DNA from 2 places in the Cellulomonas fengjieae genome. Region 1 is predicted to be linked to the other one. Evidence: riboswitches for the same ligand, from Rfam matches in the RefSeq annotation. Region 1 holds a riboswitch; the other holds the start of a gene.
What was found. A riboswitch is a leader RNA that binds a small molecule or an ion and turns the genes downstream of it on or off. The one in region 1 is predicted to bind S-adenosylmethionine.
Positions count from the first base shown of each region.

Region 2: it holds a riboswitch for S-adenosylmethionine, as region 1 does, so the genes downstream of both, KG102_RS14805 (rhodanese-like domain-containing protein) here and KG102_RS00415 (methylenetetrahydrofolate reductase) in region 1, are expected to answer to the same signal.

Region 1 is NZ_CP074404.1:77,327-87,151, reverse strand. Features, by position in the region: gene hrpA (ATP-dependent RNA helicase HrpA) at 1-69, shown strand, start outside; gene KG102_RS00440 (ABC transporter permease) at 73-855, opposite strand; gene KG102_RS00435 (ATP-binding cassette domain-containing protein) at 855-1,751, opposite strand; gene KG102_RS00430 (TetR family transcriptional regulator) at 1,832-3,076, shown strand; gene KG102_RS00425 (DNA-3-methyladenine glycosylase I) at 3,145-3,744, shown strand; gene KG102_RS00420 (hypothetical protein) at 3,809-4,021, shown strand; SAM riboswitch class I at 4,146-4,241, shown strand; gene KG102_RS00415 (methylenetetrahydrofolate reductase) at 4,306-5,334, shown strand; gene metE (5-methyltetrahydropteroyltriglutamate--homocysteine S-methyltransferase) at 5,340-7,682, shown strand; gene KG102_RS00405 (MalY/PatB family protein) at 7,749-8,915, shown strand; gene KG102_RS00400 (hypothetical protein) at 9,025-9,168, shown strand; gene KG102_RS00395 ((deoxy)nucleoside triphosphate pyrophosphohydrolase) at 9,181-9,606, opposite strand; gene KG102_RS00390 (LuxR C-terminal-related transcriptional regulator) at 9,687-9,825, opposite strand, start outside.
Region 2 is NZ_CP074404.1:3,199,535-3,209,359, forward strand. Features, by position in the region: gene KG102_RS14800 (aminotransferase class V-fold PLP-dependent enzyme) at 1-1,324, opposite strand, end outside; SAM riboswitch class IV at 1,369-1,482, opposite strand; SAM riboswitch class I at 1,600-1,700, shown strand; gene KG102_RS14805 (rhodanese-like domain-containing protein) at 1,711-2,124, shown strand; gene KG102_RS14810 (O-succinylhomoserine sulfhydrylase) at 2,121-3,395, shown strand; gene KG102_RS14815 (DUF1345 domain-containing protein) at 3,427-4,068, shown strand; gene KG102_RS14820 (hypothetical protein) at 4,233-4,544, shown strand; gene KG102_RS14825 (GNAT family N-acetyltransferase) at 4,541-5,524, opposite strand; gene purQ (phosphoribosylformylglycinamidine synthase subunit PurQ) at 5,529-6,224, opposite strand; gene purS (phosphoribosylformylglycinamidine synthase subunit PurS) at 6,221-6,475, opposite strand; gene KG102_RS14840 (hypothetical protein) at 6,556-7,551, opposite strand; gene KG102_RS14845 (hypothetical protein) at 7,548-8,642, opposite strand; gene KG102_RS14850 (PadR family transcriptional regulator) at 8,642-8,974, opposite strand; gene KG102_RS14855 (HNH endonuclease signature motif containing protein) at 9,142-9,825, shown strand, end outside.

The DNA.
Region 1 (9,825 bases):
GCCCAGCAGCTGGGCACCCCGGTGCCCGTGTCGACCACCCGCATCAAGAAGGCCCTCAGCGCGTACTGACGCTCAGCGGGTGCGCCGGAAGAGCCAGGCCGCCCCCAGCCGGGCCACCAGGAAGATCCCCGTGCACCACACGACCGCCGCGAGCCACGAGTCCCCGGCGCCCGCGCCGGCGAGCAGGCTGCGGAGCGTGTCCGTGACGGGCGTGATCGGGTTGTAGGTGGCGAGCACCTCGAGCACCGCGGGCATCGACTCGGGCGGGACGAACGCGCTGGACACGTACGGCAGGAACAGGATCGCGAACGTGAACCCGCTCGCGGCCTCGGGCCCGGACGCGACGAGCCCGATGGCGACGGCCACCCAGGTCAGGGCCAGCACGAAGAGCGCGATGAGCCCGATCGCCCCGAGCCACGCCAGGGGCGACGCGGCGGCGTCGAACCCGATCACGAAGGCGATGCCGATCACCAGCGCGGTCGAGATCGCGTTGCGCGCCATGCTGGCGACCACGTGCCCGGTGAGCACGCCGGTGGGACGGATGGGCAGGGACCGGAAGCGGTCGATGATGCCGCCGGTCATGTCGCCGGCGACGTCGACGGCCGTGGTGGCCGAGCCGTAGCCCGCGGTGAGCAGGACGATCCCCGGCACCACCCAGTTCACGTAGGCGCCACCGGTCTGGATGGCTCCGCCGAACACGTAGACGAACAGCAGCAGCAGGACCACCGGCAGGATCACCGCCATCAGGACGGTGTCCAGCTGACGCAGGGACCGCCGCACGCACCGGCCGATCAGTGCGGACGTGTCGTGCACGGACCAGCCGAGGGCCGGCGCGTGCGGGGCGAGGGTGCTCATCAGGACTCCCGGGTGGTGACGAGGTCGGCCTCGGTGGGCCGGCCGGTGAGGGTGAGGAAGACGTCGTCGAGAGTCGGTGAGCGGACCTCCCAGTGCTCGACGTCGACGCCGCGGCGCTCGATGTCCCCGAGGATCCGTCGGACGTCCGCCACCGACCCGTCGGTGACGACCCGCTCCTCGCGACCGTCGCGGAGCCGCAGCTCGACGTGCGCCGAGCCGACGGCCCGCTTGAGCTCCGGGGCGGTGCCGTTGGCGATGACCCGCCCGTGGTCGATGACCGCGACCCGGTCGGCCAGCTGGTCTGCCTCCTCCAGGTACTGCGTGGTGAGCAGCACGGTGGTGCCGGCGGCGACGACGGAGCGGATGACGTCCCACAGGTCGTTGCGGCTGCGCGGGTCCAGGCCCGTCGTCGGCTCGTCGAGGAACACCACCTGCGGCCGGGCGAGCAGGCCCACGGCGAGGTCGAGCCGCCGGCGCATGCCGCCCGAGTACGTCTTGACCACGCGCCTGCCCGCGTCCGTGAGGTCGAACAGCTCCAGCAGCTCGGCGCTGCGGGTGCGCACCTCGGCGCGGCCCAGGTGGGCCAGCTTGGCCATCAGGTGCAGGTTCTCCACGCCCGTGAGCAGGTCGTCGACCGCGGCGAACTGCCCGGTGAGGCTGATGGCCGCCCGGACCTGCGCGGGCTCGCGCAGGACGTCCCTGCCGGCGACGCTCGCGGTCCCCGCGTCGGGGCGCAGGAGGGTGGACAGGATCCGCACGAGGGTGGTCTTGCCGGCGCCGTTGGGACCGAGCAGCGCGAGCACCTCACCTGTGCCGACGTCGAGGTCGACGCCGTCCAGCACGGTCAGGTCGCCGTAGGACTTCCGCAGCCCTCGGGTGATGACGACGGCACTCATCGCGTATCCCTTCTGTGTATGCCATAAACTGTATGTGTACTTCATACACACTTGTAGGATCGCGGGTCAAGGGAGGTGCCGTGGACCACGACGAGGCCGAGCTGGCGCGGCACGAGGCCGAGGAGGCCCGGCGGGAGGCCGAGCTCCTGCGACGCGACCGCGACAAGGCGGAGCGCGCCGAGGCCAAGGAGGCGGAGCGCGCCGAGGCCAAGGAGGCGGAGCGCCTCCGCCGGGAGCTGGCGAAGGCCGACCAGCAGGCCGCCAAGGAGGTCGCCCGCCGGGAGCGGGACCGGCTGAAGGCCGAGCAGCAGGCCGCCAAGGACCTCGACCGCCGCGAGCGCGACCGCCGCAAGGCCGAGCAGGACGCCGCCAAGGGGGTCGAACGGCAGCGCAACGAGCAGGAACGCGCCGCCCAGCAGGCGGTCCGCGAGGCCGCCCGCCAGCTCCGGGAGGCGGAGAAGGCCCAGCGCGCCGCAGCCCTGGCCCAGCAGCAGGCGGCCCGCGAGGCGGAGAAGGCCCGCCGCCAGGCGGTGCGCGTGGCCGGCTCCGACAGCGTCCCGGCCGACCTGCCGCCCGGCATCGCGGTCCTGTGGCGCACCCCCAGCCCCGGCCGCCCCGGACCGCGGCCGGGTCTCACGCTGGACCGGATCGCCGACGCCGCCATCGCCCTCGCGGACGCCGAGGGGATCGAGGCCGTCTCCATGGCGCGGCTGGCCGAGTCGCTGGGCTTCACGACGATGTCGCTCTACCGCTACGTCTCCTCCAAGGACGAGGTGGTCAGCCTGATGTCCGACCGCGCGAGCGGCCGCCCCCCGGCGGTCGGCCCCGAGGTCGGTGGCTGGCGGGAGCGGCTGGAGCTCCTCCTGGCGGTGCAGCAGCCGATCCTGGCCGCGCACCCGTGGCTCGCGCGAACGTCCCAGGTGCTGCACGCGGTCGGCCCGGGCCGGCTCGCGTGGATGGAGGCGATGCTCTCCGCCCTCGACGGCACGCCGCTGACGGAGGAGCAGAAGGTGGGCGCGATCGGCCTGCTCGCGTCGCACACGCTCGACCAGCTGAGGATCGGCGAGGAGCTGAGCGGCAGCGGGCGCGCCACGGCCATGGGCAGCCCCGCCGACGGTGCCCCTGCGCCGGACCTGGGCGAGCTGATCACCACGCTGGCCTCACCGGACGAGCACCCGGCGCTCCTGCGGGCTGCGGCGCAGGGGGCGTTCTCGTTCCCCGAGGACGCTGCGCAGGGGGACGAGGACGAGGACGAGGGCGAGCTCGACTTCGGCACCGTGCTGATCCTCGACGGCATCGAGCGACTCATCGCACTGGCGTCCTGAGCCGCCCACAGCCCTCGCCGTGCACCTCCGGCTACCGCGGTGACGGCGGCGCTCGGCAGACTCGGCGCATGACCACGCCCGATGCCCCCGTCACCGGCCGCTGCTTCGGTGACGGCAACCCGCTGTACGAGCAGTACCACGACGAGGAGTGGGGACGGCCGGTCCACGGCGAGCACGCCCTCTTCGAGCGGCTCGCGCTCGAGGCCTTCCAGTCCGGCCTCGCCTGGATCACGATCCTGCGCAAGAGACCCGCGTTCCGGGCGGCGTTCGCCGACTTCGACCCCGAGGTGGTCGCCGCGTTCGACGACGACGACGTCGCCCGGCTCCTGGCCGACGCCGGCATCGTGCGGAACCGGGCCAAGATCGACGCGACGATCGCGAACGCCCGGGCCCTGCGGGACCTGCACGCGTCGGGACGCACGCTCGACGAGGTGGTCTGGTCGCACGCACCGGACCGCACGGGTCACGTCCGGCCCGCCACGTGGGCCGACGTCCCGGCGCAGACGCCCGAGAGCCGCGCCCTCGCGAGCGAGCTCAAGGCGTTCGGCTTCCGGTTCGTCGGCCCGGTGACGGCGTATGCGGCGATGCAGGCCTGCGGTGTCGTCGACGACCACCTGGCCTCGTGCCCCATCGCCGGGCGGTCCGCCCCCGCGGCTCCTACCCGCTAGTCCCGCCGGGTGATGCTGGGGCGACGGGCTCGGCACCACGGACCGCGCGGACTACAGTGCCCGCATGACCGACATGCCCCTCGACCCTGGGCACGACCCAGCGCGCGCGGCGGCCGCGGCCATGGCGGACGACATCGCGCCCGACGCCGAGATCCTGGCGGCGGTGCAGGACGGGCTCCTGTCCGTCCCCGCCGGCTCCCCCACGTCGTGGTTCGACGTGCCCTCGCAGCGCACCCGCCTCCGGTCCAACACGCTCGCCGCGCGCCGCCGACGCTGAGCGGGCGGGTCGTCGCGGCAGCCTCCGCCGCACGGCAGGACCGGTCGCCGACGCACAGCGGACGGCGGCGTCTCAGGCAGCGAGCATGGTTGCCCAGCATGTGGTCGGCGGTCTAGCATCGCGCCTACCATCCAGAGCGGCCGAGAGACCTGGCTCGACGACGCCGCAGCAACCCCCCTCGTGATGAGGGTGTGGGTGCTTCCGCCAGGGGCGATGGAGTGAGCTATGTCCCTGCAGGTCTTGGCTTCGTGCACCGCGTCGGTGCCGACGACGTCGGTCGCGCCGTGAGCGCCTCCGCCGTGGAGCCCCGCGTGCGTGCCGCACGAGCGCTCTCGGCGCCGTCCGCGACCGACCGGCCGACGGTCTCCTTCGAGCTCTTCCCCCCGCGCAACCCCGACGCGGCCCCTCGGCTCTGGGCGACGATCAAGGAGCTGGAGTCGGTGCACCCCGACTTCGTCTCGGTCACCTACGGCGCCTCGGGCAAGACCCGGGTGACCACCCGCGCGCTGGTCCGCCGGCTTCTGCAGGAGACGTCGCTCAACCCGATCGCGCACCTGACCTGCGTGGGGACCTCGCGCGAGGAGATCACGACGATCGTCGGGGAGTTCCTCGACGAGGGACTGCGGTCCTTCCTCGCCCTGCGCGGAGACCCACCGACGGACCAGAGCGGCTGGTCCGCGCACCCCGAAGGCCTGCAGACGGCCGGTGAGCTGGTCGCCCTGCTGCGTGAGATCGAGGCGCAGCGCTGCGCGGACAGCCCGTCGCAGGCGGTGCGGGCGCGGGTCCGCCCGCTGTCGATCGCGGTCGCGGCGTTCCCGCGCGGCAACCACGCCACCGGCGGCACCCGGGCGCAGGACGTCGCGTCGCTGCTCGCCAAGCAGGAGGCCGGCGCGGACTTCGCCATCACGCAGGTGTTCTTCGACGCGGACGACTACCTCGGCATCGTCGCGGAGGCGCGCGAGGCGGGGGTGACCATCCCGATCATCCCTGGCATCATCCCGACCACCGACCCGGCCCGGTTGCTGCGCGTGCAGGAGCTGACCGGTGTCCCCGTGCCGCGGGACCTGATCGACCTGCTGGGCAGCGCCGACGACGAGCTCGAACGGCACCGCCGGGGCATCCGGGCCAGCGTCGACCTGGTCAACGGCGTCCTGGACGGCGGTGCCCCCGGCGTCCACCTCTACACGTTCAACCAGCACCATGCCGCACTTGACCTGCTCGAGGGTGCACACCTCGACGGCGGAGCTCGGACAGCTCCTGACCTGGCCAGCCGGCCGCAGGACACGGCACCCGCCCGAACCCCGAGGGACTGAACCACATGACGGACACCACCGCACCGAGCGCTACCTTCCCCGCCAGCTCCGTTCTCGGCTACCCCCGCATCGGCCCACGCCGCGAGCTCAAGAAGGCCCTCGAGGCATTCTGGGCGGGCCGCACGTCGGCCGAGGACGTCGAGGCCACGGCAGCTGAGCTGCGCCGTCGGACTCGCAACCGCCTGGCCGAGCTCGGCCTCGCCACCGACGTGCCGGCCATCCCGAGCGCGTTCTCGTTCTACGACCAGGTGCTCGACGCCACCGCCGTGGTGGGTGCCGTCCCGGCGCGCTTCGCCGACGTCGTCGGCGCCGACGGTGCCCTCGACCTCGCGGGCTACTCGACCGTGGCGCGCGGGCGCGGCGACGACCTGCCGCTCGAGATGACCAAGTGGTTCGACACCAACTACCACTACCTGGTGCCGGAGATCGGCCCCGGGACGACGTTCCGCTACGCGAGCGACCGCCCCGTGCGCGAGTTCAAGGAGGCCCTCGCGGACGGCATCCTCACGCGCCCCGTGATCGTCGGACCGGTCACGTACCTGGCCCTGGCCAAGCCCACCGAGGACGCCCCCGACGGCTTCGCCCCGATCGACCGCCTCGCCGACCTGCTACCGGTGTACGCCGACCTGCTCAAGGACCTCGCGGCCGCGGGTGCCACCTGGGTCCAGCTCGAGGAGCCCGCTCTCGTCTCCGACTCGGTCGCCGTCCCGGCCGAGCAGCTGCTCGCCTCGGTCATCGAGGCGTACCGCGCCCTGGCCACCGGGCTGGCCCGTCCGGAGCGCCCGGCGATCCTCGTCGCGGCGCCCTACGGCGACCTCGGTGCCGCGTTCCCGGTGCTCGCCGCCACCGACGTCGAGGCCATCGGCATCGACCTGGTCCGCGGGCACGTCCCGGCCGAGACCGTTCCCGGCCTGTCCACCAAGACGCTGGTCGCCGGCGTGATCGACGGCCACAACATCTGGCGCGCGGACCTCGACGCCAAGCTGGCGGTCCTGGAGCAGCTCGAGGGCCTCGGTGCCGCCTCGGTCACCGTCGGCACGTCGACGTCGCTGTTCCACGTGCCCCACACGCTGGAGGACGAGCCCGCGCTCGACGCCACGCTCAGGACCTGGCTCGCGTTCGCGGACGAGAAGGTCGTCGAGGTCGTCACGCTGGCCGAGGGGCTGACGGAGGGCCGCGAGGCCATCCACGAGCAGCTCCTCGCCGCCGGCGACGCGGTGCGCTCCCGCCGGTCGGCACCCGGCGTGGTGAACCCCGCCGTCCGCGACCGGGTGGCCGCCCTGGACGAGTCCGCGTTCGGTCGCGGTCCGTTCGACGAGCGCAAGGTCGCCCAGGCGGACCGGCTGAACCTGCCGCCGCTGCCGACCACGTCGATCGGGTCGTTCCCGCAGACGACCGAGATCCGCACCGCCCGTGCGGCGTTCGGCAAGGGTGAGCTGACCCCCGAGCAGTACGCCGACGAGATGCGGGCGGAGATCCGCCGCGTCGTCGAGCTGCAGGAGAAGATCGGCTTCGACGTGCTGGTGCACGGCGAGCCGGAGCGCAACGACATGGTGCAGTACTTCGCGGAGAACCTGGACGGGTTCGCCGTCACGCAGAACGGCTGGGTGCAGTCCTACGGCTCGCGCTGCACGCGCCCGTCGATCCTGTGGGGCGACGTCTCGCGGCCGAAGCCGATCACGGTCGAGTGGTCGTCGTACACGCAGTCGCTCACCGACAAGCCCGTCAAGGGCATGCTCACGGGTCCGGTGACCATCCTCGCGTGGTCGTTCGTCCGCGACGACCAGCCCCTCGGCGAGACCGCCAACCAGGTGGGCCTCGCCCTGCGCGACGAGATCGCCGACCTCGAGGCCGCCGGCATCGCGGTGATCCAGGTGGACGAGCCCGCCCTGCGCGAGCTCCTCCCGCTGCGGGTGGAGGACCACGCCGCCTACCTCGACTGGTCCGTCCGGTCGTTCCGGCTGGCCACGGCGGGCGTCCGCCCCGACACCCAGATCCACACGCACCTGTGCTACTCGGAGTTCGGGGAGATCATCGGCGCGATCGACGGCCTGGACGCCGACGTGACGTCCATCGAGGCGGCCCGCTCGAAGATGGAGATCCTCGGCGACATCTCGGCGGCGGGCTACCCCCGCGGCATCGGCCCGGGCGTCTACGACATCCACTCGCCGCGCGTCCCGAGCGAGTCCGAGGTCGAGGAGCTGCTCACCGAGGCGGTCAAGGCCATCGCGGTCGACCAGCTCTGGGTCAACCCGGACTGCGGCCTGAAGACCCGACGCTACGAGGAGGTCGTCCCGTCGCTCGAGCACATCCTCCAGGCGACCCGGGCGGTCCGCGCCACCCTCTGACGGGCGACGTCGGCCCCGGACCCAATCAGGGTGTCCGGGGCCGTCGTGCGTCCTAGGGTCGGTCGGGTGACGATCTTCGACACCGTTCCCCTCGACCAGCTCCGCACCCGCACGAGCGAGAAGTGGCGGCACTACCCGGCGGACGTGCTGCCGCTGTTCGTCGCGGAGATGGACGTCCCGCAGGCCGAGCCGGTGGTCCGCGCGGTGACGGACGCCGTGCGTCGCGGTGACACCGGTTACCCGTCGGGCTCCGGCTTCGCCGAGGCGGTGGCCGCGTTCGCCGCCGACCGCTGGGACTGGGCGGTCGACGTGGCGAGCACGCGGCTGGTCCCCGACGTCATGCTGGGTGTCGTCGAGCTCCTCCGGCTCGTCACCGACCCGGGCGACGCGGTCGTGATCAACCCGCCGGTCTACCCGCCGTTCGCCGCGTTCGTGGCGTACGCCGACCGACGCGTCGTGAACGCGCCCCTGGGACCGGACGACCGCCTGGACCTGGAGGTGCTCGAGGCCGCGTTCGCGCAGGCGACCGGCACCGGCGGGCGGGCCGCGTACCTGCTCTGCCATCCGCACAACCCCACGGGGACGCTGCACACGGCCGAGGAGCTGCGGGCCGTCGGTGCGCTGGCGGCCCGGTACGGCGTCCGGGTCCTCGCCGACGAGATCCACGCCCCGATCGTCCTCGGCCGGGACGCCCGGTTCGTCCCCACCACGACGCAGATCCCCGACGCGATCGCCCTGCACTCCGGGTCCAAGGCCTTCAACCTGGCGGGTCTGCGGGTGGCCGTGGCGGTGCCCGGACCCGACGCGGCGGCGGACCTGGCCCGGCTGCCCGAGGTGGTGGCCCACGGGGTGAGCCACCTCGCTGTCATCGCGCAGCAGACCGCGTACCGCGAGTGCGGTGCCTGGCTGGACGACGTGCTCGACGGGCTCAGGCAGAACCAGGCGCTGGCGGCACGCCTGCTCGGCGCGCAGGTGCCGGCGGCCGGGTGGTCCCCGCCGGAAGCGACGTACTTCGCCTGGCTGGACCTGCGCGCGGTCGAGGCGGTCCGCGCGGGCGCCGATCCCGCCGCGCTCGCGCTGGACCGGGGCCGCGTCGCGCTCAACCCCGGGCCCACCTTCGGCGCCGGGGGCGTCGGCCACGTCCGCCTCAACCTCGCCGCCTCCACCGCGACGCTCACGGACGCCGTGGCGCGGCTGCGCGCGGGCCTGGGGGCCGTCGCAACCGTTTCGTGACCAAGACGCGGGTCGGCGGACCTCATGTCCACCCCGCCTTCGTGCCGATCTGTCCCACAGGAGCCCACGGAGGCCCACGCCAGTACAACGATGTCTTGGGGAGTTCGACGTGGTGAAGTGCGATGAGTGCAGCTCGGCGGTGCAGGTGTGCGAGCGGTGCGACGGCGCGGGGCGCAAGCGGTGGTCGGGGGAGTGCAGCTACTGCCGCGGGACCGGGCAGCTGTGCATGAAGAACGCCAACCACCGCTGGTGACGGACCCGTCCGTCAGGTGAGGCGGACCAACCGGCTCGCGAGCTCGTCGACGATACGGACGTCCGCGTCGAGCCAGGGGACGTCGTGCCACTGGTTCGCAGGGAGCCACCGCAGCTCGTCGTGCTCGACGAGCGGCTCCGGCGTGCCCTCGACCACCTCGGCCAGCCAGATGCGCATCACGTACTCGTCCGACAGGCGCCACATGCCGTCATCGGGGCCGACGAGCTCCTCACCGAGGCCCACCCGGACGCCCAGCTCTTCACGGATCTCCCGGTGCAGCGCATCCTCGGCGGTCTCGTCTCCGTCGACCTTGCCGCCGGGAAACTCCCACCGGCCGGCGAGCCGCGCTGGAACTGCACGACGTGCGGCCAGGAGCTCGCGGGGATCGTCCAGGTCATCGACGATCGCGGCGGCCACGACCAGCACGGGTGCGCTCATGCGGTGAGTCTGCCAGGCCCGCGTGACGCGAGCGTGGCGACCTGAGGACGGCCCGGTGTCTTGAGCCGTCATGCCTCGGGTCAGCGGATGCCGTGCTCCACGGCCCACGCCACGGCCTCGGCGCGCGTCGAGGCGCCGATCTTGCGGTACACGCTGCGCACCTGGGACTTGACGGTGTTCCGGGTGACGAAGAGGCGCGTCGCGATCTCCTCGAGCGTG
Region 2 (9,825 bases), 870 kb from region 1:
GCAGCGGGCGGGTGTCGTCGACGACCGCCCAGCAGCCGTCCACCACCTCGTACCGGACCGCCGGACCGGTCGCCAGGTACGCGGTCAGCGCGGTGACCAGGCGGTCGACCGCCTCGCTCGTGGTGCCCACGCCCACCGACGCGCGGATCGCCCCACCCGTGGCCCCGAGGTGCGCGAGCAACGGGTGCGCGCAGAAGCGGCCGTCACGCACCCCGATGCCGTGCTCGGCCGCCAGGAATGCGGCGACCAGGCCCGGGTCGTGACCCGGCACGGTGAAGGTGAGCACGCCGACGGGTGCGTCGGAGTCCGGCCAGATCCGCGCGACCTCGACGCCGTCGATCCCCGACAGCCCCGCGACCAGGCGCGCGCGGAGCGCCTCCTCGTGCGCGGCGAGCGCACCGGCCGGCAGGGCCGCCAGCCGGTCGCACGCCTCCGCGAGCGCGATCGCCCCGATCACGTTGGGCGACCCGGCCTCGTGCCGCGCCGGCGCCGGCTGCCACACCGTCCGATCGGCCCGCACGTCGCGCACCGCACCTCCCCCTGCGAGGTACGGCGTGCCCGTGTCGAGCCAGTCGCGGCGGCCGACGAGGGCCCCCGCGCCGAACGGTGCGTAGGTCTTGTGGCCCGAGAACGCGACGTAGTCGACGTCGGTCTGCGCCAGGGAGAAGCCGCGGTGCGGCACCAGCTGGGCGCCGTCGACGGCCACCCGTGTACCGGCGGCGTGGGCGAGCGCGACCACCCGGTCGATCGGCAGCGCCTCGCCCGTGACGTTCGAGGCGCCGGTGATCGTCAGCAGCGCGTACGGCAGGCGGGCGAGCTCGCTCCCCAGGGCGACGAGCGTGCCGGCCACCGTGTCCTTGATGGGCAGGATCGTCGTGCGGTTGCCGTGCCGCTCGGACGACTGCACCCAGGGCAGCAGGTTGGCGTGGTGCTCGGCGTCCAGCACCAGGACGCGACCGCCGTCCGGCACCACCCCGGCCAGCAGGTTGAGCGAGTCGGTGGTGTTGCGCGTGACGATGGCGACGTCGTCGGGACGCGCGTCCACGAACCGCGCGATCGTCTCGCGCGCCGACTCGTAGAGCGCGGTCGACACCTGGGACAGGTACCCGGCCCCGCGGTGCACGGACGCGTACAGCGGGAGCACCTCGGTCACGCGGGCTGCGACGGCCTCCAGCGCGGGCGCGCTCGCGGCGTAGTCGAGGTTCGCGTAGACGCGGTGGGTGCCGTCCACGAGCGGGACGGTGGTGGCTCCCCCGACCACGGGCAGCAGGGCGCTCACCTCGTCGGTGGGGGTGCGCGTGAGTCGCTCGGCGATGACGGACATGGTGGGTCCTCCGACAGATCCGGGGGAACACCAGGTGTGGTGGGACCCCGCGCTTGCCGGCCCCGGACGGGGCACGGCCAGGTCGTCACCCGGGGCACCCCACCGCGGAGGAGGGTTGCCGGCCAGCGAGCCGGGGCTTGACGCTGGCGCTCATGACCTGGGTCGAGCCTCCCGGCACCGTCGGCGACCTGTCAACGAGGCTCGGCCGTCGTCTCGCCAGCCGGGACGGCTTGTCCACCACTTGGAAGGCGGTCCCCGCCGCGCGTAGCATCGCCGCACCATCCAGAGCGGCCGAGAGATCTGGCTCGACGACGCCGCAGCAACCCGCGGGCACCACGTGCCCGGTGCAGGGTGCTACCGCCAGGACCGATGAGACGAGGCTTTCCATGAGCTACGCCGGTGACCTGACCCCCGAGCAGGCCTGGGACCTGTTGACGTCCGACGAGAACGCCGTCCTCGTCGACGTGCGGACCGACGCCGAGTGGCGCTACGTCGGCATCCCCGACGCCGGGCCGATCGACGGGCGGGCAGCGCTCGTCGAGTGGGTGTCGTACCCGAGCGGCCGGCCCAACCCGCGGTTCCTCGACCAGCTCGCCGACGCGGGTGTCACGGCCGGCCGACCCGTCGTGTTCCTGTGCCGCTCGGGCGTGCGCTCGATCGCGGCCGCGCAGGCGGCGACCGCTGCGGGCCTCGGTCCGGCGTACAACGTCCTGCACGGCTTCGAGGGCGACGTCGGACCCGACGGCCACCGCGGACACGAGGGTTGGCGCGCGGCCGGCCTGCCCTGGCGGCAGGTGTGAGCCCGGCAGGTGCGAGCGGTCGGCGCGTCCCCGGCCCGGCCGACTGGGACGACCGCCGCAGCCCGCACGACCAGCTGCGCCCCGACACGCTCGCCGTGCGCGGCGGGCTCGTGCGCTCGCAGTTCAACGAGACGTCCGAGGCGCTGTTCCTCACGCAGGGCTACGTGTACGACACGGCCGCCGAGGCCGAGGCCGCCTTCGCCGGCCAGGCGGACCGGTTCCTGTACTCCCGCTACGGCAACCCGACCGTGTCCACCTTCGAGGAGCGCCTGAGGCTGCTCGAGGGCGCCGAGGCGGCGTACGCGACCGCCACCGGCATGTCGGCGGTGTTCACCTCGCTCGCGGCCCTCGTGCAGTCGGGATCGCGGATCGTGTCCGCGCGGGCGCTGTTCGGGTCCACCGTCGTGATCTTCGAGGAGATCCTGGCCAAGTGGGGTGTGACCACCGACTACGTCGACGGACACGAGCTGGCGCAGTGGCAGGAGGCGCTGGCGACGCCCGCGGACGTCGTGTTCTTCGAGACGCCGTCCAACCCGATGCAGGACCTGGTCGACGTCGCGGCCGTCAGTCGGCTCGCGCACGCGGCGGGCGCGACGGTGGTCGTCGACAACGTCTTCGCGACACCGGTGCTGTCCCGCCCGCTGGAGCTGGGCGCCGACGTGGTCGTGTACTCGGCCACCAAGCACATCGACGGGCAGGGCCGCGTGCTCGGCGGCGCGATCCTGGGCAGCGACGAGTACATCCACGGGCCCGTCCAGACGCTCATCCGCAACACGGGTCCGTCGCTGTCGGCCTTCAACGCGTGGGTGCTGCTCAAGGGCCTGGAGACGCTCTCCCTGCGGGTGCGCCACCAGACCGCGTCGGCCCTGCGGGTGGCGACCTGGCTGGAGCAGCAGCCCGGCGTCGCGCTCGTCCGCTACCCGTACCTGCCCTCGCACCCGCAGCACGCGCTCGCGCTCGCGCAGCAGTCCGGTGGCGGCACGGTGGTCACGTTCAACCTGGTGGTGCCGGACGACGCGACGGCCGACGTCGCCAAGAAGGTCACCTTCGGCGTGCTCGACGCCCTGCGGGTCGTCGACATCTCCAACAACCTGGGCGACGCCAAGTCGCTGGTCACCCACCCCGCCACGACGACGCACCGCAAGCTCGGTCCCGACGGCCGCGCGGCGGTCGGCATCGGCGAGTCCACGGTCCGGCTGTCGGTGGGCCTCGAGGACCCCGCCGACCTGATCGAGGACCTCGCGCAGGCGCTCGACACGCTCTCGGACTGACCGCGGCGCCCGGGCGCGGTTGACTGACGTCATGACCACGCAGCCGCCGGAGGGACTCGACGACGGCTGGTCCTCGTCGCTGGTGCGGCTGCTCGTCGGCCTCGTCGCGGGCGCCCTCGTCGCCACGCTCGTCCCCTGGTCCTCGGTCGTCACCGCCCTGCTGGCCGCATGGGCCGCCGTCGCCACGGTGTTCGTCGTCTGGACCTGGGCGGTCATCACGCCGATGGGCGCGGACGACACCGCGACCCACGCGACCCGCGAGGAGCCGACCCGGGCCGGGGCGCACCTGATCGTGCTCGCGGCCGCGGTCGTCGCGCTCGTCGGCGTCGCCGTCGTCCTGCTCAACCACCAGGTCGGCAAGCTGTCGCCGACCGTGGCGATCCTCGGCAGCGTCATCGCGTCATGGGCGGCGATCAACACGGTCTTCACGCTGCGCTACGCGCGGATGTACTTCGAGGGCACGGACGGCGGGGTCGACTTCCACCAGGACGAGTCGCCGGTGTACACCGACTTCGCCTACCTCGCCCTGACCATCGGGATGAGCTTCGCGGTCTCGGACCCGGATCTGCAGACCTCGGCCCTGCGCCGGGTCGCGCTGTTCCACGCGCTGCTCAGCTACCTGTTCGGCACCGTGATCATCGCGGTGGTGGTGAACATCGTCGCCGCGCTGTGAGGCTCAGAGCTGCACGGTCTCGTTCTCGCCGCCGTCGAAGCGCTCGCCGGTGACCTTGGCCTTGACCAGGCTGAACGCGGTGGTGAGGCGGCCACCCGTGGCGTGCCAGTACTCCGCGGTCCGGCCACCGTAGGCATGTCGTACCGATGCTGCATGCTCGGGTGATGGCGGACTCGGACTACGAGGCGATGGCGGACGACCTGGTGGCCCGCGGCGCCACGCGTGCGCAGATGATGGGCCGGCCGATCCTCAAGGTGGGCTCGACGATGTTCGCGGGGCACGTCGGCGGCGACCGGCTGGTGGTCAGGCTCGGCCGGGACACCGACGCGTTCGCCGAGGCGCTCGCGCTGCCCGGCGCGACGGTGTGGGAGCCGGGCGACAGCGGCCGGCAGTTCAAGGACTGGGTCGCGCTGCCCGCGGCGCTCGAGGACGAGTGGATGCGGTTCGCCGAGCTCGCTCGGCTGCGGGCGACCTAGAGGTCCTTGGCCATCCACAGCGACAGGAAGTCGCCGGTGGGGTCGAAGAACGGGACGACCGGGCGGTAGCCGGCGGACAGGTAGAGCGAGACCGCCTCCGGCTGGCGGATGCCGGTCTGCAGCACCACGCTCGTCAGGCCGTGCGCGCGGGCGTCGTCCTCGACGGCGGCGAGCAGGGCGCGGGCAGCACCGGAGCCTCGGGCGTCGTCGTCGACCCAGACCTTCTTCAGCTCGCCGGAGCCGGCGGGGTAGCCGTCGCGGGCCGCGCGCAGGGTCGCGCAGCCGACGGGCCGGCCGTCCAGCCAGGCGATGACGGTGGACAGGGCGCCGACGCCCTGTTGCGGGTCGTCGGCCGCGAAGCCCCCCGGCGTGCGGGCGACGAGCTCGGGGTAGCGCACCTCGATGTCGTGCCACATCGCCAGCCGCAGCGCCGTGGCGACGGGGTCGTCCCAGTGCGTCCGGGTGAGCGTGACCGTCGGGCGCTCGCCCGTGCGCGGCGGCCGCTGCGTCGTGCCGCCCAGGTCCTTGGCGAAGCAGCGGGACTCGGCCTCGGCCGCGTACTGGCCGAAGTTCGGGATCGAGCGGTACCCCTCGCTCAGGTAGAGCCCGATCGCCGACGCCTGGAGCACACCGGTCTCCAGGACGAGCCGGCGGAAGCCCTTCTGCTCCGCGAGCCGCTCCAGCTCGCGCAGCACCGCGCGGGAGTGGCCCCGCCCGCGGTGGGCCGGCAGCACGTACATCCGCTTCAGCTCACCGACGCCCTCGCCGAGCTCGTCGGACGCGTCGCGGATCGCGCCGCACGCCACGGCCTCGCCGTCGGCCCGCAGCAGCAGCATCGCGACGATGGTCTCGCCGGTCATCGCGTGGCCGATGTCGTCGTCGCCGTACAGGTCGCGCAGCTCGGCCTGCTGCGCGGTACGCAGGCGCGCCGCGTCCGGGTCGTCCCAGCCGACGAGCTCGATCGTGGTCGTCGTCGTCAAGGCGTCAGCCGACGAGCGCGGTGAGGACCGACGTGAAGAACCGCAGTCCGTCGGTGCCCGTGCGGGGACCGTTCGCGCCGTCCGGGCCGAAGCCCGCCTCGACCGCGTGCTCCGGGTGCGGCATCAGGCCGACGACGTTGCCCGCCGCGTTCGAGACGCCGGCGATGCCGCGGCGGGACCCGTTCGGGTTCCAGCCCTCGTACCGGAAGACCACGCGGCCCTCGCCCTCGAGCTCGTCGAGCGTGAGCTCGTCGGCGACGTACTGCCCGTCCTGGTTCTTCAGCGGGATCGTGATCTTCTCGCCGACCGTGTAGTCGCGGGTCCAGGCGGTGTCGACGTTGTCGACCGACAGCACCTGCTCACGGCACACGAAGTGCAGGTGGTCGTTCTTGATCATCGAGCCCGGCAGCAGGTGGGCCTCCGTGAGCACCTGGAAGCCGTTGCAGATGCCCAGCACCGGCAGCCCTTTGTGCGCGGCGTCGACGATCTCGCCCATCACCGGCGCGAACCTGCTGATGGCGCCGGCGCGCAGGTAGTCGCCGTAGGAGAAGCCGCCGGGCAGGACCACCGCGTCGACGCCGTGCAGGTCGGCGTCGCCGTGCCAGAGGCTGACGGCCTCGCCACCCGCCAGGCGGATCGCACGGGCGGCGTCGCGGTCGTCGAGCGTGCCGGGGAAGGTGACGACACCGATCCGCGTCATGCCTGGACGTCCTCGTAGACCGCGACCACGTCCTCGATCACGGGGTTGGACAGCACGTGCTCGCCGGCCGCGCGGGCCGCGGCGAGGATCTCCTCGGTCACCGGCCCGTCGACCTCGAGCTCGAACCGCTTGCCCTGACGGACGGACGCGAACTGGCCGAACCCGAGGCGCGGCAGGGCGCCGGCGACGGCCTTGCCCTGCGGGTCGAGGATCTCGGGCTTCGGCATGACATCGACGACGACTCGTCCCACGAAAGGGCTCCAGGTGTTCGCGCGGCGCTGGGGGGTCGCGGCGATTCTAGCGAGTGCTCCGCGCGGTCCCGCGCCCATGTTCAGTCGGTGGAGACCAGCGCCGGGACGAGGCCCTCACGGAAGGTGTCGACGGGCGGAGGTCCCCCGGTCACGGCGATGGTCAGCACGTCGACGAGCGCGAGGTCGTCGGGGCCGGATCGCGCTGCGTGCCAGGTCACCACCATCCCCGGGAGTACGGCCAGGGCCGCCACGGAGAGGACGTCCGGACGCCCCAGCCAGGACGTGCCGACGGACGCCACCGCCACCCCCGCGGCCGTGAGCACGACATGCCGCACGGTCGGGCCGACCAGGCGTCGGGCGGGCTGCGGAGGTCGGCCGGCGACCACCCTGCGCAGACGGAGCCGTGCGAGCACCGCGAGCAGGGCGCCGGTCAGGAGCGCGACGCCGAGCACGGCCGGCGGGGCGTGGGGGGCAGTCACCACCCCGGCGACGGCGAGCCCGAGCGTCAGCATCCCCGTGCTGCGCCGCGCGGTCAGCCGGTCGCGCATGATCCAGCCGAACATCAGCGAGTCGGCGGTGAGCTCCTCCTCCTCGTCAGGGACGAGGTGCTTGCGCGCGTGCTTGCGGCGCCAGCGAGGTCCGTGCAGGGCCATGCCGAGCACCGCCACCAGCAGGAAGACTGCGACGAGGTCCCACGGCACGGCGACCTCGTCGGCGCCGAGTGCCTGGACCACCAGGACCAGACCGACGCCCCACAGGGCCGCGAGGGCGGCCCGGAGGGAGAAGAGTGCGCCTTCGACGTCGTCGCGGACCCACCCGCGGTACCGCGCGGGCAGGCGTCGATCGGCGATCCGGTACGCCAGGAGCGCAGGCAGCGGCGGTCGCGTGCGCGCCCTGGTGCGCCACCCCGCGAGCACGAGCCCTGTGGCGGTCCGCGCATCCAGGCGCGTCGCACCGGGATCGGCCAGGTCGGCCAGCACGGCGGTGACCTCGTCGGCCCGCTGCGAGCGCCAGCGCCGCGGGTAGGCGCGGAGCCAGCACTGGACGGAGCGCTCGAAGCGGGGGTCGACGCTCATCGCGCCTCCTGGACCAGTGCCGGCACCAGCTCGGTGTCGTAGCGGTCGACCTCGACCGGTCGGCCCGTCCACGCGACGTGCCGCAGGTCGACGAAGGCGGTGTCGGGCGTCGCACGGGCCCACAGGACGACGGCGGACGGGAGCAGGACCAGGCACGCGGGCGCGGCGACCGCCGAGAGCGACAGGACCCACGCCCCGGTCGCCTCGGCGAGTGCCTCGGTGGCGATGAGGCCGGTCCACAGCGCGATGGCGACGCCGGCGCGGGGCGGCAGGCCGACCAGGTGGCGGGCGGGCTGGCCGGGCCTGTCCGGGAGCCGGCGGGCCAGGCGGCGCGCGACGGCGGCGGCGAGGATGACGCCGGCCAGGAGAGCGCCGGCGAGTACGGCAACCAGGAGCGTCGAGCTCTCCCGATCCTCGGCCACGAGCTCGAAGCACTGCCCCTGTCCCGGGCAGGGCACCACGCCCGTCCGACTGGGCGCGACGACTGCGGCCGCGGACCACGCCAGGGCACCGGCGGCCAGCAGGAGGACGAGAACGCGCGAGCCCGGCTCCGCGGCGATCCGCACGCGCGACGTCCGCACCCAGACGAACTCGCCCAGCGTCCGCGGCCCGCCCGGAGCGGGCCGTGCGTGGTGCTGCAACCTCCTGCGCTCCCCCGCGTCCGAACGGACGCTCAGGCTCATCGCCACGGCCATGACGCCGAATACCGTCCACATCGACAAGAACCCGCGCGGGTCCTGGGTGACCGCGGTGCTGTAGAGCGGCAGGAGAAGCAGCCACGCCCGGCCCATCAGGTTGCGGCGCACGTTTCCCGGCGAGCAGATGTCCCGCCGGACCCACTCGCGGTACTGGGCCGGGACGCGCAGGTCGAACAGCCGGTACGGAAGGTAGTACCGCAGGGGCGGAGTCTGCCGGCAGCGGGCCGCGATCCCGCCACGAAGCAGGCCCAGCGCCGTGCGGGCGTCCAGCCGACGGGCGCCGTCCGGTGCGAGGTCCAGCAGCAGTGCCGTGACCTCCGCACCGCGCTGCTCGCGCCAGGCCGGCGGGTACGCCCGCAGCCAGAAGGCGGCGGACCGTTCGAGACCGCGCATCAGGCGGGTCCGAGCGCTGCGCGCGGCGGCCGGGCGGCGAGCACACGCCTGGCCAGGGAGGCGAGGTCGGTCAGTCGGGCGGTCTCTGCGGCAAGGGCCGCCCGGCCGTCGGGGGTGAGGCGGTAGTAGCGGCGCAGCCGGCCGTCGACGACGAGCTCCCCGGACGCCTCGATGTAACCCGCCTCGACCAGGCGGTCGAGGATGCCGTAGAGCGTGCCCGCGCCGAGCCGGACGCGGCCGTCCGACATCGCCTTGACCGCCTGGACGACGCCGTAGCCGTGGCGGGGCTCCTCCGCGAGCGACAGCAGGACGAAGTACGCCTGCTCGCTCATCCCGAATGCCACTGCCGATATATATCGGCTGGCGACCTATCCGGGCAAGGGTCCCATCGATCTCACGTCCGAGGTCGACGTGCCTGGGCGGGCCAGCCTGTGCACAACCGGAACGCATGTCGGCCGTCGCTCGTACACTTGTTCGATACGACGCGGAGGTGGAACGGATGACGACGGTTCTCGAGCAGGTGCTCGACACGGCATCCCGCCCTGCCTCGCGCGATGCCCGCGACGCAGCGGTGCCGGCATGGCGCGACTCGGGCTGGCGGTCCCGCCCGGCTCGCTCGGACCTCCCCACCACGGTGCCCGATGACGTGCCGGGCGTCCGTGACGCGGTCGGTTCCCAGGACGTCGGCGTGGCGGGCCTGGCTGATCGTCCCGAGCGGTCGGTCGCTGGCGGGGATGTGGGCGTGCTGGCCACGATGCTGGGGTCGGTTCCTGTCGCGGACCTGTCGGACGTGGCGCTGGTCAACGCGGTCGCTGCCTGGGGGCAGGTGATCGCGATGGCGCAGGCGGCGCAGGCGGAGGTGGTTCGCGAGATCGAGGCTCGCACGGTCGATGCTCTGGCACGGGTTCCCGACGAGCTCGCGTGCGCGCTGGTGTGCACCCGCAGGGCCGCGCAGGACCTGTTCCTGCGCGCCTGGGGCGCCGGGCAGCATCCCGCTGTGGCCGACGCGTGGGCGGCCGGCGCCATCGACGCGCGCAAGGTCGACGTGATCCTGGCCGAGGCGGCTCAGGTCGAGGCGGGTGCCGTGCGCGCGGTGGTCGCGGACGCCGTCGAGCAGGCGGTCGAGCTCACCGCTGCCCAGCTGACCCGTCACCTGCGGGCGAGCGTCATCGGCAGCGACCCG